One region of the Streptomyces sp. NBC_01089 genome, then DNA from elsewhere that is predicted to be linked to it. Evidence: predicted binding sites of a transcription regulator. Region 1 holds the regulator's gene; the other holds the start of a gene.
The links. The regulator HrcA, encoded in region 1, represses chaperone genes, less so after heat shock. The targets are predictions, from matches to a motif close to TTNGCACTCNGNNNNNCNGAGTGCNAA.
Positions count from the first base shown of each region.

Region 1 (7,559 bases):
GGTGGCGGCGTGCCGCGCGTAGAACCCCTCGGCCGGGGTGTGCCTGCGCAGCTCCGAGCCGTCCGGGAGCGAGGAGTAGAGGGCTCCGACGCCTTCGTGGTCGGAGAGGAACGCCACCCGGTCGCCGACCCACAGGGGGCACTCGATGTTCCCGTCGAGAGAGGCGTGCAGCCGCACGAAGTCGCCTCCGGTCTCACCGGTCCACAGCTTGCCCGCGGTGCCGCCCCGGTACCGCTTCCAGGCGGCGGCCTCACGGCCCATCGTCGCCGACAGGAGCAGCACCCGCTGGTCGGGCCCGTACGCGAGGGAGCCGACCGGCCCGTACGGCAGGGTCCGCGCGGGACCGCCGTCGACCGGCACGGCCCGCGCCCAGCTGCGCCGCAGCGAGACCTGGCCCTGGGCGCTGATGGCGAGCACCTCGCCCTCGGGGGTCCAGCCCCGGACGGAGGTCCGTGCGTCGCCCCAGTAGGTCAGCCGCCGGGAGGGGCCGCCGTCGGCCGGGGCGAGATGCACTTCGGGTGCCCCGTCCCTGGTCGAGGTCCAGGCGACCCAGCGGCCGTCGGGCGATATCCGGGGATGGCTGACGGGGCTGTTGTCAGCGCTGACACGCCAGGCACGGCCGCCGTCGAGCGGGGCCATCCAGACGTCGTCCTCTGCGGTGAAGGCGATCAGATCGCCCTGGACATGCGGAAACCGGAGATAGGAAGGCTGCGTCACACGGATCACCCTAGGCCGTCGCCAAGACCGGCGAGCCGGAGTTTTCCGTACTCCCTGTGTGCCAGCGGCAGCCGGTAGGTCCCGTCACCGCGGGCGTGCACCACCGATGAGCTCACCAGCGAGGCGAGCGACGACCCGTCCGGAAATACCGTACGGACCTGCTCGGCGGTGAACTCACCGGTGAACGCCGACAGCTGGGCCCAGAGCAGCCGTTCGGCCCTGCTGCACAGCTCGTGGCTCCACTCGACGGCCTGCAGCAGCGTGCGGTGCCTGGCCGGATCGCCGGGGCCGTCGGTGAGGACGGCGAAGCGCCCGCCTGGCGCGCCGAGCGCCGCGTGCAGCTGCCGCGCGGTCAGCTGCCGCAGACTGCGGGCGGCGAGCAGGGTGGAGAGCGGATCGCCGTCGAGCTGCCCGGCCAGCCGGCCGGCCCAGCAGCCGGGCAGCTCGACCCCGTACGAGGCGGCGTGCTCCTGGAGCAGGCCTGCGGTCCGGTCCCTGGGCAACGGCGGTACCTCCACCCGGTCTTCGTCCGGTACGCCGAGCGGCCTGCGGCTGGTGGTCAGGATCCGCAGCCCGGGACAGCTGTCGTGCAGCCGCCCGACGAGGTAGGCGCAGCCCGTCAGGACGTGTTCGCAGGTGTCCAGGACGAGCAGCCCCCGGCTGTCGGCGAGCAGGTCGAGCACCGCGCGCACCGGATCGGTGCCGGGCGCGGGGGCGGTGTGCAGCTCGGCGGCCACCGTGTAAGGGACGAGCGCCGCGTCGGGGCAGCCGGAGAAGTCCACCCGGTGCACGGGTGCGCCCGTACACCGGGTGGACTCGGCGAGTCTGGCGGCCAGCCTTGACTTGCCGATGCCGCCGGGGCCGGTGAGGGTCACCAGGCGGGTGGCGGCAAGGCGTTCGGAGAGCGCACCGAGCTCCGGCTCGGGAAGGACGTCCGGTTCGGGAAGGGCAGCCATGGACCCACTCTGACCGGCGAAAGCCCGCCACGCGCGGCCCCGGAGCGAAGATCCGTACACCTAAATCCAGGGATGGGATACCTAGGCGGGATACCTAAGCGCTGGTCGCGGCCGCGCTACTTGCCCGGGTACCGCGTCACGGTGGCGGTGACCGTCACCGTCTCCGTCGGGTGCGCGGCGCCGCCACTGCCGCCGCTTCGGGCCGGCGGTGGGGTGGTGGTGTCCGGGGGCGGGGCCGCACAGTTGCCCAGGAGTGTGGCCGTGAAGGCCAGTTGCCCGCCGACCGTGCTGGTCAGATCGCCCTGTACGCAGCGCCCGTCGACGGTCCGCGTCACCTTGCCCTTGACGGTGATGTCCTGCTTGCTCTTGGTCCTGCCCTGGCAGTCGACCTGTGCCACGTCGTGCGCGGCGGTGGACGGCGGCGCGGACGGAGCGCCGGTGCCGGCCGCGGAGTCGGCCGTGCAGGACAGCCAGTCGACGCCGACGCCGTGGTGCTCAAGGGCGCTGGTGGCGGTGCGGTCGGTGGTGTAGGCGACGGACGCGGTGTTGACCCCGTCGACCGGGTCACAGGCCGCGACGCCCGCGACTGCCGTGCCGGCAAAGCCGATCGCCGCGAGAACCGTCCGGAACCGCACCCGTCTCGATACGTGCCTCAATGCCCCCATACGGGGCAGGTTCCCACCGGAGTGCCCCGATGTGCAGCCCCTATGCGGCCACTTCACTCGCGCGGGTGGCGGACCGCCCCCGGAGGGCGGGCCCCGCTCAGCCCCAGCGTCCCGTCCTGGCCAGCAGCAGCGCTCCCGCGGCCGTGCCCGCCGTTGAGGTGCGCAGCACACTGCGCCCCAGCCGGTACACCCCGGCCCCGGCCGCCGTGAACGCCGCGAGCTCCTCCGGGGACACTCCCCCTTCGGGGCCGACGACCAGCACGATCTCGCCGCGCGTGGGGAGTTCGGCCGCGGCCAGTGGCTCACTGCCGTACTCCTGGTCCTCGTGCAGCACCCCGGCCAGGTCGGCGTCCGCGAGCAGCGCGGCGACCTGCTTGGTGCTCAGCGCATCGGTGACCTCGGGAAAGCGGGTACGCCGGGACTGCTTGCCCGACTCCCGTGCCGTACTGCGCCACTTGGCGAGGGACTTGGCGCCCCGGTCGCCCCGCCACTGGGTGATGCAGCGCGACGCCTGCCACGGCACGATCACATCGACACCTGTCTCGGTCATGGTCTCGACGGCGACCTCGCCGCGGTCGCCCTTGGGCAGCGCCTGTACGACGGTGATCCGGGGTACAGGCGGCGGCTCGTCGGCGCACGCGTCGATCCGGAGCTCCAGCCGGTCCTTGCCCTCGGCCGCCAGGACCACACACCGCGCGGAGCGGCCGGCGCCGTCGGTCAGTACGACGTCCTCGCCCGCCCGCAGCCGCTTCACGGACACCGCGTGCCGGCCCTCGGGGCCGTCCAGGACGAACCGGCCGCCGGGGGCCGCCGTGTCGAGGCCACCCGCCGCGTCGACCACGAAGACCGGGGCGGTCATGACGGGCCGCCATCGGCCAACACCGTGCGGGCCGCGTCCAGTTCGGCGACCAGCACCTCGATGAGCTGGCCCGCGGGCAGCTCACGGGCGAGGCGGTGGCCCTGGCCCGCCCAGAGCGCCATGCCCTGGGCGTCGCCCACTCCGGCCGCCGCCTTGCGCAGTCCGGAGGTGAGGTGGTGCACCTGCGGATAGGCGGCGGGGGCGTACGGTCCGTGCTCGCGCATGAACCGGTTGACGAGACCGCGCGCCGGGCGCCCGCTGAACGCGCGGGTGAGGTCGGTGCGGACGAAGAGCGGGTTGGTCAGGGCCTGCTTGTGCAGCCTGTTCGCGCCGGACTCGGGGCACACCAGGAAGGCCGTACCGAGCTGCGCGGCCTCCGCGCCCGCCGCGAGCACCGCCGCGATCTGCGCGCCGCGCATGAGGCCGCCCGCCGCGATGACCGGCAGCTGCACGGTCTCCCTGACCTGGGTGATGAGCGACAGCACACCGATGCCCGTGCCGTCGTTCTGCGGGTCGTCGCGGTGTGTGCCCTGGTGGCCGCCCGCCTCGATGCCCTGCACACAGACCGCGTCGGCGCCGCACCACTGGGCGGCCTGCGCCTCTTCAGCGGTGGTGACGGTGACGATGGTGAAGGTGTCGACCCGGTCGAAGGCGTCGAGCACATCGCGGGAGGGACAGCCGAAGGTGAAGGAGACGACCGGGACCGGGTCGTCGAGCAGGACGGCCAGCTTGGCCTCGTAGCCGTCGTCCGAGCTGCCGTGGACGTCGCCGAGCGGCGTCTCGTACCAGGTGGACTCACCGGCGAGCTGCTGGCCGTAGAGCTCGACCGCGGCCGGATCGGCGTTGTCGGACTGCGGCATGAACAGATTCACGCCGAAGGGCAGGGAGGTCAGCCCGCGCAGCTGTTTGATCTCCTCGTACATGCCGTCCGCGGTCTTGTACCCGGCGGCGAGGAACCCGAGACCACCGGCCTCGGAGACGGCTGCGGCGAGCTGCGGGCCTGAAGCACCGCCCGCCATGGGGGCCTGCACGATCGGATATCGGCAGAGATCGGCGAGTACGGAGGACATGACCGCATCGTGCCACGTCCTCCGCACCGCACCGAATCGGCGGCTCGGGCGGGAGTACCCACCCTGCGGGCTACCGCCCGTTGAACGCGTCCTTCAGCCGCGAGAACAGCCCCTGCTGCCCGGGCTGACTGCATCCCCCGGGGGACGACCCCCGGACCCCCGGCAGAAAGAACAGCCCCCGCTACCGCCCGTTGAACGCGTCCTTCAGCCGCGAGAACAGCCCCTGCTGCCCCGGCTGGAACTGGCCGGTGGGCCGTTCCTCGCCGCGCAGCTTGGAGAACTCCCGCAGCAGACGCTCCTGTTCGGCGTCCATCTTCGTCGGGGTGAGCACCTCGACGTGCACGATCAGGTCGCCCCGGCCGCCGCCGCGCAGATGCGTGATGCCGCGCTGGTGCATCGGGATCGACTGACCGGACTGTGTGCCCGGCCGGATGTCGACCTCCTCCAGCGCGTCCAGCGTCTCCAGCGGCACCTTCGTACCGAGCGCCGCCGCCGTCATGGGGACCGTCACCGTGCAGTGCAGATCGTCGCCCCGCCGCTGGAAGACCGCGTGCGGCAGCTCGTGGATCTCGACGTACAGGTCACCGGCGGGGCCGCCGCCGGGGCCGACCTCGCCCTCGCCCGCGAGCTGGATCCGGGTGCCGTTGTCGACACCGGCCGGGATCTTCACCGTCAGCGTGCGGCGGGAGCGGATGCGCCCGTCGCCCGCGCACTCGGGGCACGGGGTCGGCACGACCGTACCGAAGCCCTGGCACTGCGGGCACGGCCGCGAGGTCATGACCTGGCCCAGGAAGGACCGGGTGACCTGCGAGACCTCACCGCGGCCGCGGCACATGTCGCAGGTCTGGGCCGAGGTGCCGGGGGCCGCGCCCTCGCCGCTGCAGGTCGTACAGACCACGGCGGTGTCGACCTGGATGTCCTTCGTGGTGCCGAAGGCCGACTCGTTGAGGTCGATCTCCAGCCGGATCATCGCGTCCTGGCCGCGCCGCGTACGCGACCTCGGCCCGCGCTGGGACGACGTACCGAAGAACGCGTCCATGATGTCCGAGAAGTTGCCGAAGCCGCCCTGGCCGAAGCCGCCGGCTCCGCCGCCGCCCGCCTGCGAGAGCGGGTCGCCGCCGAGGTCGTAGACCTGCTTCTTCTGCGGGTCCGACAGCACCTCGTAGGCGGCGTTGATCTCCTTGAAGCGTTCCTGCGTCTTGGGATCGGGGTTGACGTCCGGGTGGAGCTCGCGCGCCAATCGCCGGAATGCCTTCTTGATCTCGTCCTGGGAAGCGTCGCGGCGCACGCCGAGAACGGCGTAATAGTCCGTGGCCACTTACGACTCCGCCAGGATCTGTCCGACGTAACGTGCCACTGCGCGTACCGCTCCCATCGTTCCGGGGTAGTCCATGCGGGTCGGTCCGACCACGCCGAGTTTGGCGACTGCCTCGTCGCCCGAACCGTAGCCGACGGCGACGACCGATGTGGACGTCAGGCCCTCGTGGGCATTCTCATGCCCGATGCGTACGGTCATGCCCGAGTCCTCACCGAGCAGCTTGAGCAGCACGACCTGCTCCTCAAGCGCTTCCAGCACCGGCCTGATGGTCAGTGGGAAGTCATGTCCGAATCGCGTCAGATTGGCGGTTCCGCCGATCATCAGCCGTTCCTCGGTCTCCTCGACCAGCGTTTCGAGCAAGGTCGCGAGCACCGTGGAAACCGTACCCCGGTCTTCCTGTTCGAATGACTCGGGCAGGTCCTGCACCAATTGTGGTACGTCCGCGAAACGGCGTCCCACCACCCGGCTGTTGAGCCGGGCCCTGAGATCCGCGAGAGATGTCTCACCGAACGGCGCCGGGCAGTCGATCATGCGCTGCTCGACCCGTCCGGTGTCCGTGATCAGGACGAGCATCAGCCGGGCGGGCGCCAGCGCGAGCAGCTCCACATGCCGCACCGTGGAACGGGTCAGCGACGGATACTGCACGACGGCGACCTGCCGGGTGAGCTGCGCCAGCAGCCGTACGGTCCGGCCCACCACGTCGTCGAGGTCGACCGCGCCGTCCATGAAGTTCTGGATGGCGCGCCGCTCGGGCGACGAGAGGGGCTTGACGCCCGCGAGCCGGTCGACGAACAGCCGGTACCCCTTGTCCGTGGGGATGCGGCCCGCGCTCGTGTGCGGCTGCGCGATGAACCCCTCGTCCTCCAGGGCCGCCATGTCGTTGCGGACGGTGGCCGGTGAGACACCGAGCCGGTGCCGCTCGGTGAGCGCCTTGGAGCCGACCGGCTCCTCGGTGCCCACATAGTCCTGGACGATGGCGCGCAACACTTCGAGTCTGCGTTCGCTGAGCACCCGCGCACACCTCCAGCTGTCGATCCGGGCCTGCCTGGCACTCGGAATGTTCGAGTGCCAGCAGCGTCCCAGTGTACGGCGGAGAGGTTCACCGCTGGCAAGGGCGGCCCTTCGCACGGTCGCGCCGGTCTCCGCCGACCGGGATAGCGTCGCGGTATGGACGCCGCTTGGGAAGACTCCGGCTGGGAACCGCTGGCGCCGGGCGTGGGCCGGTGCCGGCTCCCGCGCTGGGACGCGACGGCCGGGCTTGTGGCGGGCCGGTTCGGCGCACTGCTCTTCGACACGGGTGCCACGCTCCGCGAGGGCCGGGAGGTCCGGATGCGCGCGGAGGCGGCGCTGGGCCGCCGGGTGACGCACATCGCGCTGAGCCACCCGCACTTCGACCATGTGCTGGGCACCGCCGCGTTCGCCGGGGTGCAGGTGTACGGGGCGGTGGGGACCCGGGCGCTGCTCACCCGGGGCTCGCGCGGGGCCGAAGCGCTGCGCGAGGACGCGGTACGCCACGGGGTGCCGGCCGTGGAGGCCGCCGACGCGGTGGCGCAGCTGGTCGCTCCGCACCATCAGGTCTCCGGGGAGCTGACCCTGGACCTGGGCGGCCGCCGGGTGACCCTGGTGAACTGCGGCCCCGGCCACACCGGCCACGACCTGGCGCTGCTCGTCCCCGGCGACCGCCCTGTCGTCTTCTGCGGCGACCTGGTCGAGGAGTCGGGGGAGCCGCAGGCGGGCCCGGACGCGCTGCCCGCCCGCTGGCCGGCGGCGGTGGACCGGCTGCTGGCGCTGGGCGGCGATGACGCGCTGTACGTGCCGGGGCACGGGGCCGTGGTCGACGCCGCGTTCGTCCGCGCTCAGCGGGATGTGCTGGCAGCGAGCTCCGGGGTGTCGTAGCGTCTGCGGAATGCGCAGCTACAGCCCCGACTTCACGCCGCCGTGGAAGAAGCAGACACCCGCCCGCGAGGTCGCGGC
Region 1 covers NZ_CP108660.1:5,799,953-5,807,511, reverse strand. The annotation lists gene OG510_RS26035 (S41 family peptidase) at 1-717, opposite strand, end outside; gene OG510_RS26030 (ATP-binding protein) at 723-1,673, opposite strand; gene OG510_RS26025 (hypothetical protein) at 1,790-2,338, opposite strand; gene OG510_RS26020 (16S rRNA (uracil(1498)-N(3))-methyltransferase) at 2,436-3,197, opposite strand; gene OG510_RS26015 (nitronate monooxygenase) at 3,194-4,267, opposite strand; gene dnaJ (molecular chaperone DnaJ) at 4,449-5,585, opposite strand; gene hrcA (heat-inducible transcriptional repressor HrcA) at 5,586-6,596, opposite strand; gene OG510_RS26000 (MBL fold metallo-hydrolase) at 6,753-7,481, shown strand; gene OG510_RS25995 (DUF3097 domain-containing protein) at 7,492-7,559, shown strand, end outside.

Region 2 (7,559 bases), 1.1 Mb from region 1:
GACATCGCTCAGCGTGTCCAGATTGACGAAGCACAGGACCGCTCCGGGCACGCCGACGGCCAGCGTCGCCGCCCAGGGGGAGTTGTAGCGCTTGCCGATGTGGGACAGGACGCGGTTGGCGGCGGTCGGCCAGGCCGCGTCGCGCGCCGACGAGTAGACGACGCGGGAGTTCTGGATGACCATCACGATCGCCGCGTTGATGATCGCGAGGGCGATGCAGAGGCTGACGAACGTGCCGACGCCCGAGTTGCTCCAGGTCTGCACCATGCCCGCCACATCACCGGCGGCGAGCGTCCTGAGGTCCGGGGCGCCGAGCGTGATCGCGACCACCGGGATCAGTACGACGGCCGCGCCGATGCCGAGCGTCCACAGCACGGTGCGGGAGACGTTGCGGCGCGGGTTGTCCATCTCCTCGGCCAGATACACGGCCGTCGAGAAGCCCTGGAGGATGAAGAGCGCGGTGGCGAGACCGGTGACGATCAGACCGGCGGTGACGGCCGAGCTGTGGCCGTGCCCCGCGTCCATCACGGGGTGCACGAGCACGGAGGCGGACCGGCTGGTGTGGGTGAAGCCGAGGAAGGCGACGACCGCGCAGGCCACCACCTCCAGGACCAGGAAGATGCCGGTGATCCAGGCGTTGGCCCGCAGGTCGAGCAGGCCCATCGCGGTGGCGAGCAGCATCACGCCGGCCGCCGTGTACTGCGGGTTCAGATGCACGATCGGCGCCAGATAGTCGGCGGTGCCCAGCGCGATGATGGGCGGCACGATCATGACGACGATCAGCGAGAGGATGAAGACCAGCCATCCGGCGAGCCGCCCCATGAGGGTGCCGACCATGGCGTACTCGCCACCGGAGCTGGGGATGAGCGTGCCCAGCTCGGAGTAGGTGAACGCGACACCGATACAGAGCACACCCGCGATGGCGATGGTGAGGGCCGTCCCGGTGCCCAGGGTGGCGAACGAGTCCGGCACGATCACGAAGAGCGACGATGCCGGGGTCAGACAGGAGAGCGTGAGCAGCGTGCCTCCCACCACCCCGATGGACCGGGTGAGCGTGGGGGCTTCCCCCGCCGTCACGGCACGGGTGTCGGCTTCCGGCTCCCCGGGGGGCGCGGCAACGGTCGTGTCGGGCGTATGGGTCATCCGTTGTCCCATCGGTGCTGGCGGCATGAGGCTGGCGGCATGAGGGGGAGGCACCTTCGGGGATTCACCGACGGGTGCCGCACATGCGGGGTGGACCGCGAGGACGTCCACGCCGCTCCGGTGACCGAATACAACTCCCGACGGGGATTTCCGTCAAGGGTTCGTTAAAGCATCACCGCAACGAAATCCGTCGTTTGTTTACGGCATTGCGGTGCTCATTACCGTTCAGAGTGCGGTGACTGCACGGATATCGCGGATCAAAGCCAGGTTCGGATTCTCGCGCCGGCGATGGCCAAAACCTTTCCATGGACGGCACACATGGGCGGCATCCATGGCGGCATCCATGGACGGCTTGCGCGTACGGATTCCGGTCAGGCCGCCCGCCGTGCCGCGTACTCGCCGACGCTCCGCATCGGGGGCCGCTCCTCGGTGTCCACCGCGTACGTCCTCGGTACGAACCCGCCGGCCCCGCGCTCGAACTGCGTCAGCGCGGGCCGCACCAGCTGCCCCCGCGAAAGCCGCAGCTGCGCCGTGCGGTAGATCGCCGCCGCCATCCGCCCCAGCGCCAGCCCGTCCTGGTGGCGGTGTTTGCGCGAGCCCACGTCGACCTGCGCCAGCGCGTCGAGCCCCACCGTGTGCAGCGCGTCGACGAGCAGGCCCAGCTCGACGCCGTAACCGACCGGGAACGGCAGCTGTTCGAGCAGCGAGCGCCGCACCGCGTACTCGCCGCCCAGCGGCTGGACGAATCCGGCCAGCTGCGGCCAGTGCAGATTGAGCAGCGGCCGCGCCACCAGCTCGGTCACCCGCCCGCCCTGGCCGGCCGCCTCGCCGAGCGGCCGGTCGTACATGGCCTTCACGAACTGCACGTCGGGGTCGGTCAGCAGCGGTCCGACGATCCCGGAGACGAAGTCCGCGGAGAACTCCCGCAGGTCCGCGTCCACGAAGCAGACGATGTCGCCGCCGGTCACCAGCAGCGAACGCCACAGCACTTCGCCCTTGCCCGGCACGGCCGGGATCCGCGGCAGGATCTCGTCCCGGTGCACGACCCGCGCCCCGGCGGCCGCCGCTGCCTCGGCCGTACGGTCGGCGGAGCCGGAGTCGATCACCACCAGCTCGTCGACGAGCGGCACCGGCAGGGTGTCCATCAGCTCCCGCCGGATGGTCTCGACGATCGCCCCGACCGTCGCCTCCTCGTTGAGCGCCGGCAGGACGACACTCACGGTCGTGCCGCGCTTGGCGGCGGTCAGCCGGTCCAGCGGACGGTCGGCCGCCGACCAGGAACGCCTGGTCAGCCAGCGGTCCACCTCTTCCAGCACGGCGCGTCTCCTTGACTGTGAGCCATCTCGCGGTTCGGACGACTATCTCAACCGTCCCGGCCTTCGGTTACAGTCTTGAACAACGCGAATGGCCACGGCATGCCGGGGTCAGCACTCGCGGACAAACACGCCGGGCCTCGAGGCCCGCGTCATAAGCGCTCATCCAGAGGGACTGAGGGAACGGCCCGTAGAAGTCCCGGCAACCTTCCGCCGACCGCGAGGTCATGGTGGGGAAGGTGCCAATTCCGTCTCGTGGCGAAGTACGTCGCGAGGAAGATGAGGAGAGGACCTCGCCACCATGGCTGTGCAGACCATCACCAGCACCAACGACTCCACCGGGACCGTCGATCTCGGCCCCGCGGCGGCCCTCTCGTGCCGTGAGTGCGGCGAGCGTTTCCCGCTCGGCCCCCTCTTCGCCTGCGCGTCCTGTTTCGGGCCGCTCGAAGTGGCGTACGACCTGCCGAGCGGCTCCCCCGACGAGCTGAAGAAGCGCATCGAGGCCGGCCCGAACAGCATCTGGCGCTACGCCCCGCTGCTGCCCGTCCCCGCCGGTGTGGCCGACCAGCCCAACCTGAACCCGGGCTTCACCAAGCTCGTCAAGGCCGACAACCTCGCCCGTGAGCTGGGTGTCACCGGCGCGCTGCACATCAAGGACGACTCCGGCAATCCGACGCACTCCTTCAAGGACCGTGTCGTCGCCATCGCCGTCGAGGCCGCCCGCGCCTTCGGCTTCACCACGCTCTCCTGCTCCTCCACGGGCAACCTGGCCGGTGCCGTCGGCGCCGCCGCTGCCCGCGCCGGCTTCCGCTCCTGCGTGTTCATCCCGCACGACCTGGAGCAGGGCAAGGTCGTGATGGCCGCGGTGTACGGCGGCGAACTGGTCGGCATCGAGGGCAACTACGACGACGTCAACCGCTTCTGCTCCGAGCTCATCGGCGACCCGATCGGTGAGGGCTGGGGCTTCGTCAACGTCAACCTCCGCCCGTACTACGGCGAGGGCTCCAAGACCCTGGCGTACGAGATCTGCGAGCAGCTCGGCTGGCAGCTGCCGGACCAGATCGTCATCCCGATCGCTTCCGGCTCCCAGCTCACGAAGATCGACAAGGGGCTCCAGGAGCTGATCAAGCTCGGCCTGGTCGAGGACAAGCCGTACAAGATCTTCGGCGCGCAGGCCGAGGGCTGTTCGCCGGTCTCCACCGCGTTCAAGGCCGGGCACGACGTCGTACGGCCGCAGAAGCCGGACACGATCGCCAAGTCCCTGGCGATCGGCAACCCGGCGGACGGCCCGTACGTCCTGGACATCGCCCGCCGCACCGGCGGCGCCGTCGAGGACGTCAACGACGCGCAGATCGTCGACGCGATCAAGCTGCTGGCCCGCACCGAGGGCATCTTCGCCGAGACCGCGGGCGGTGTGACCGTCGGCGTCACGAAGAAGCTCATCGAGGCCGGTCTGCTCGACCCGTCCCTCACCACCGTCGTACTGAACACGGGCGACGGCCTCAAGACCCTGGACGCGGTCGCCCCGACGTCCGGCCCGACCGCGACGATCCGTCCGACCCTGGACGCGTTCCGCGAGGCGGGTCTGGCCACGGGCGCCTGACCCGCCGTCCACCGGCCGCCCCGTCCACCGGCCGGCCCGCCGTCCACCGTCTGACACCGCTGCCCATCCCCGGAAGGCAATCCGCATGAGCGTCAAGGTCCGTATCCCCACCATCCTCCGCACCTACACGGGCGGCCAGGCCGAGGTCGCCGCCGACGGCGGCACCCTCTCCGAGGTCATCGCCGACCTGGAGAAGAACCACACCGGCATCGCGGCCCGCGTCCTGGACGACCAGGGCAAGCTGCGCCGCTTCGTGAACGTGTACGTGAACGACGACGACGTGCGCTTCGAGCAGGGCCTGGAGACGGCCACGCCCGACGGCGCGGGCATTTCCATCATCCCGGCCGTCGCCGGCGGCTGAGCGCCCTCTCCGGCGCCGCGGCGTGCCCTCCGGGGCACTCGCCGCTCTGCTGTCCGCTATGCCTATTGCCCTCTCCGCACCCCAGGCGGAGGGGGCAATTCTGCATGGTTGAACACGGTAGAGTTGGGGCAGCCCCCTTGATCGTCCGCGCCGTGAGCTGCTGAGCCGGCGCCAATGTGTGGGCAATGTGCTCGATCTCTTTGCGGCCTAAGTGCCCTTTGCCCGGCCCGACTTGCCCGGGGATCCTCGGGAATCCGCCCAATGGTGCGGTCGGTCTCGCTCAGAATTCTCGTCCGATTGACCTGTTGCAGAGGGCAGTTGGGCAGATACATTCAGCCGCGGTCGACGCGTTCCGGCGCAAGGTCTGACCCGGATCCCGCGAAGTGCGGGCTCTGTGCAAGGGCCAGTAATAGGGGAGTTAGGCATGGCTCAGGGCACCGTCAAGTGGTTCAACGCGGAGAAGGGGTACGGCTTCATCGCGGTCGACGGTGGTGCGGATGTTTTCGTCCACTACAGCGCGATTCAGATGGACGGCTACCGCACCCTTGAAGAAGGTCAGCGAGTCGAGTTCGAGATCTCGCAGGGCCAGAAGGGTCCGCAGGCGGACATGGTCAAACTCGCCGTCTGATCTCGGCGCGATCGGCCACCGGCCCACTCACGCACGAGAGGCCCGCACCCCACAGAGGGGAGCGGGCCTCTCGCGCGTCCGGGCTGTCCCGGGCCAGGGGTCGCATCCATCGAAGGCGCTTGCACTCGCAGGGGTCGAGTGCTAATCATTGGCGTTAGCACTCTCCCAGTGAGAGTGACAGAAGGGCCGGGTTGGTGAGGCTCGCGGGCCGGGTGGGGCAAGGAACCACCGGGCAAGCAGGCCGTCCGTCGCGGGCACCGCCAGGTCTGACGCTTTCCACCCCCTGTCCGGGAGGACCACTTCACATGGCCAAGATCATCGCGTTCGACGAGGAGGCACGGCGCGGTCTCGAGCGCGGGATGAACCAGCTCGCCGACGCCGTCAAGGTCACCCTCGGCCCCAAGGGCCGCAACGTCGTCCTTGAGAAGAAGTGGGGCGCCCCCACGATCACCAACGATGGTGTTTCCATCGCCAAGGAGATCGAGCTCGAGGACCCGTACGAGAAGATCGGCGCCGAGCTGGTCAAGGAGGTCGCCAAGAAGACGGACGACGTCGCCGGTGACGGTACGACCACCGCGACCGTCCTCGCGCAGGCGCTGGTTCGTGAGGGCCTCCGCAACGTCGCCGCCGGTGCCAACCCGATGGCCCTGAAGCGTGGCATCGAGAAGGCCGTCGAGGCCGTCTCCGCCGCTCTCCTGGAGCAGGCCAAGGACGTGGAGACCAAGGAGCAGATCGCTTCGACCGCCTCCATCTCCGCCGCTGACACCCAGATCGGCGAGCTCATCGCCGAGGCGATGGACAAGGTCGGCAAGGAAGGCGTCATCACCGTCGAGGAGTCGCAGACCTTCGGTCTCGAGCTTGAGCTCACCGAGGGCATGCGCTTCGACAAGGGCTACATCTCGGCGTACTTCGCCACCGACATGGAGCGTATGGAGGCGTCGCTCGACGACCCGTACATCCTGATCGTCAACTCCAAGATCGGCAACGTGAAGGACCTCCTTCCGCTGCTCGAGAAGGTCATGCAGTCCGGCAAGGCGCTGCTGATCATCGCGGAGGACGTCGAGGGCGAGGCGCTGTCGACCCTGGTCGTCAACAAGATCCGCGGCACCTTCAAGTCCGTCGCCGTCAAGGCCCCGGGCTTCGGCGACCGCCGCAAGGCCATGCTCGGCGACATCGCCATCCTCACCGGTGGCACGGTCATCTCCGAGGAGGTCGGCCTCAAGCTGGAGAGCGCCGGTCTCGACCTGCTCGGCCGCGCCCGCAAGGTCGTCATCACCAAGGACGAGACCACGATCGTCGACGGTGCCGGTGACAGCGACCAGGTCCAGGGCCGCGTCAACCAGATCCGTGCCGAGATCGAGAACTCGGACAGCGACTACGACCGCGAGAAGCTGCAGGAGCGCCTGGCGAAGCTCGCCGGCGGTGTTGCGGTCATCAAGGCCGGTGCCGCGACCGAGGTCGAGCTCAAGGAGCGCAAGCACCGCATCGAGGACGCCGTTCGCAACGCGAAGGCGGCCGTCGAGGAGGGCATCGTCGCCGGTGGTGGCGTGGCCCTGCTCCAGGCTTCCGCGGTGTTCGAGAAGCTTGAGCTCGAGGGTGACGAGTCGACCGGCGCCAACGCCGTGAAGCTCGCCCTGGAGGCCCCGCTGAAGCAGATCGCCGTCAACGGTGGTCTCGAAGGCGGAGTCGTCGTCGAGAAGGTCCGCAACCTGACGGTCGGCCACGGTCTGAACGCCGCGACCGGCGAGTACGTCGACATGATCGCCGAGGGCATCATCGACCCGGCGAAGGTCACGCGCTCCGCGCTGCAGAACGCCGCGTCGATCGCCGCGCTGTTCCTCACCACCGAGGCCGTCATCGCCGACAAGCCGGAGAAGGCCGCCCCCGGCGGCGCCCCGGGCGGCATGCCGGGCGGTGACATGGACTTCTGATCCTCGGCTCGCAACGAGGATCGGCTGCTCCAGCAGCAGTACGGCAAGCAGTACGGACCGAGGGCGGTACCCCTTCTCGAAGGGGTACCGCCCTCGGGCGTTCGCGGTTGCTTCGGCGGTGCACTCACCGGGCTCCGCGAGCGTCAGTCTGCGTACTCCTTGAGTTCCTCGGTCTCCAGGGTGATACCGAGCGGAGAGGGCAGCTCGACGGCTTTCCCGTAGGGGTACGAGACATTCTCCTGATAGGTGCCGCCCTTCGGGCTGCTGAACACCGTCACGGCGTTGTCCTCGCGGTCGATGAGGAGATAGACGGGAATCTCCGCCTCGGCGTACGCCACGGGCTTCTCGACGCGGTCACGGCGGTTGGTGTCCCGGTCATGGGAGGTGATCTCGACCACGAGGAGAGCGCCATCGGTGACGGACCACTCGCCATGCCCCTTGAAGTGCCCGCGGGGGACCAGCGTCCCGTCCGTGCGGGCCCGGCCCTTGCGGTATTTCTCGACCTGAAGTCCACGCTCGGGCATGAGGTTCAGATCAGGGCGCTGCTGCATGCACTGACGCATCAGCCACATGAAGATCT
Region 2 covers NZ_CP108660.1:4,666,314-4,673,872, forward strand. The annotation lists gene OG510_RS20885 (APC family permease) at 1-1,143, opposite strand, end outside; gene OG510_RS20890 (glucosyl-3-phosphoglycerate synthase) at 1,515-2,459, opposite strand; SAM riboswitch class I at 2,616-2,742, shown strand; gene thrC (threonine synthase) at 2,758-4,059, shown strand; gene OG510_RS20900 (MoaD/ThiS family protein) at 4,145-4,420, shown strand; gene OG510_RS20905 (cold-shock protein) at 4,845-5,048, shown strand; gene groL (chaperonin GroEL) at 5,354-6,979, shown strand; gene OG510_RS20915 (Uma2 family endonuclease) at 7,123-7,559, opposite strand, start outside.
Region 2: the regulator HrcA is predicted to act here: its motif matches at 5,203-5,229, upstream of groL (chaperonin GroEL).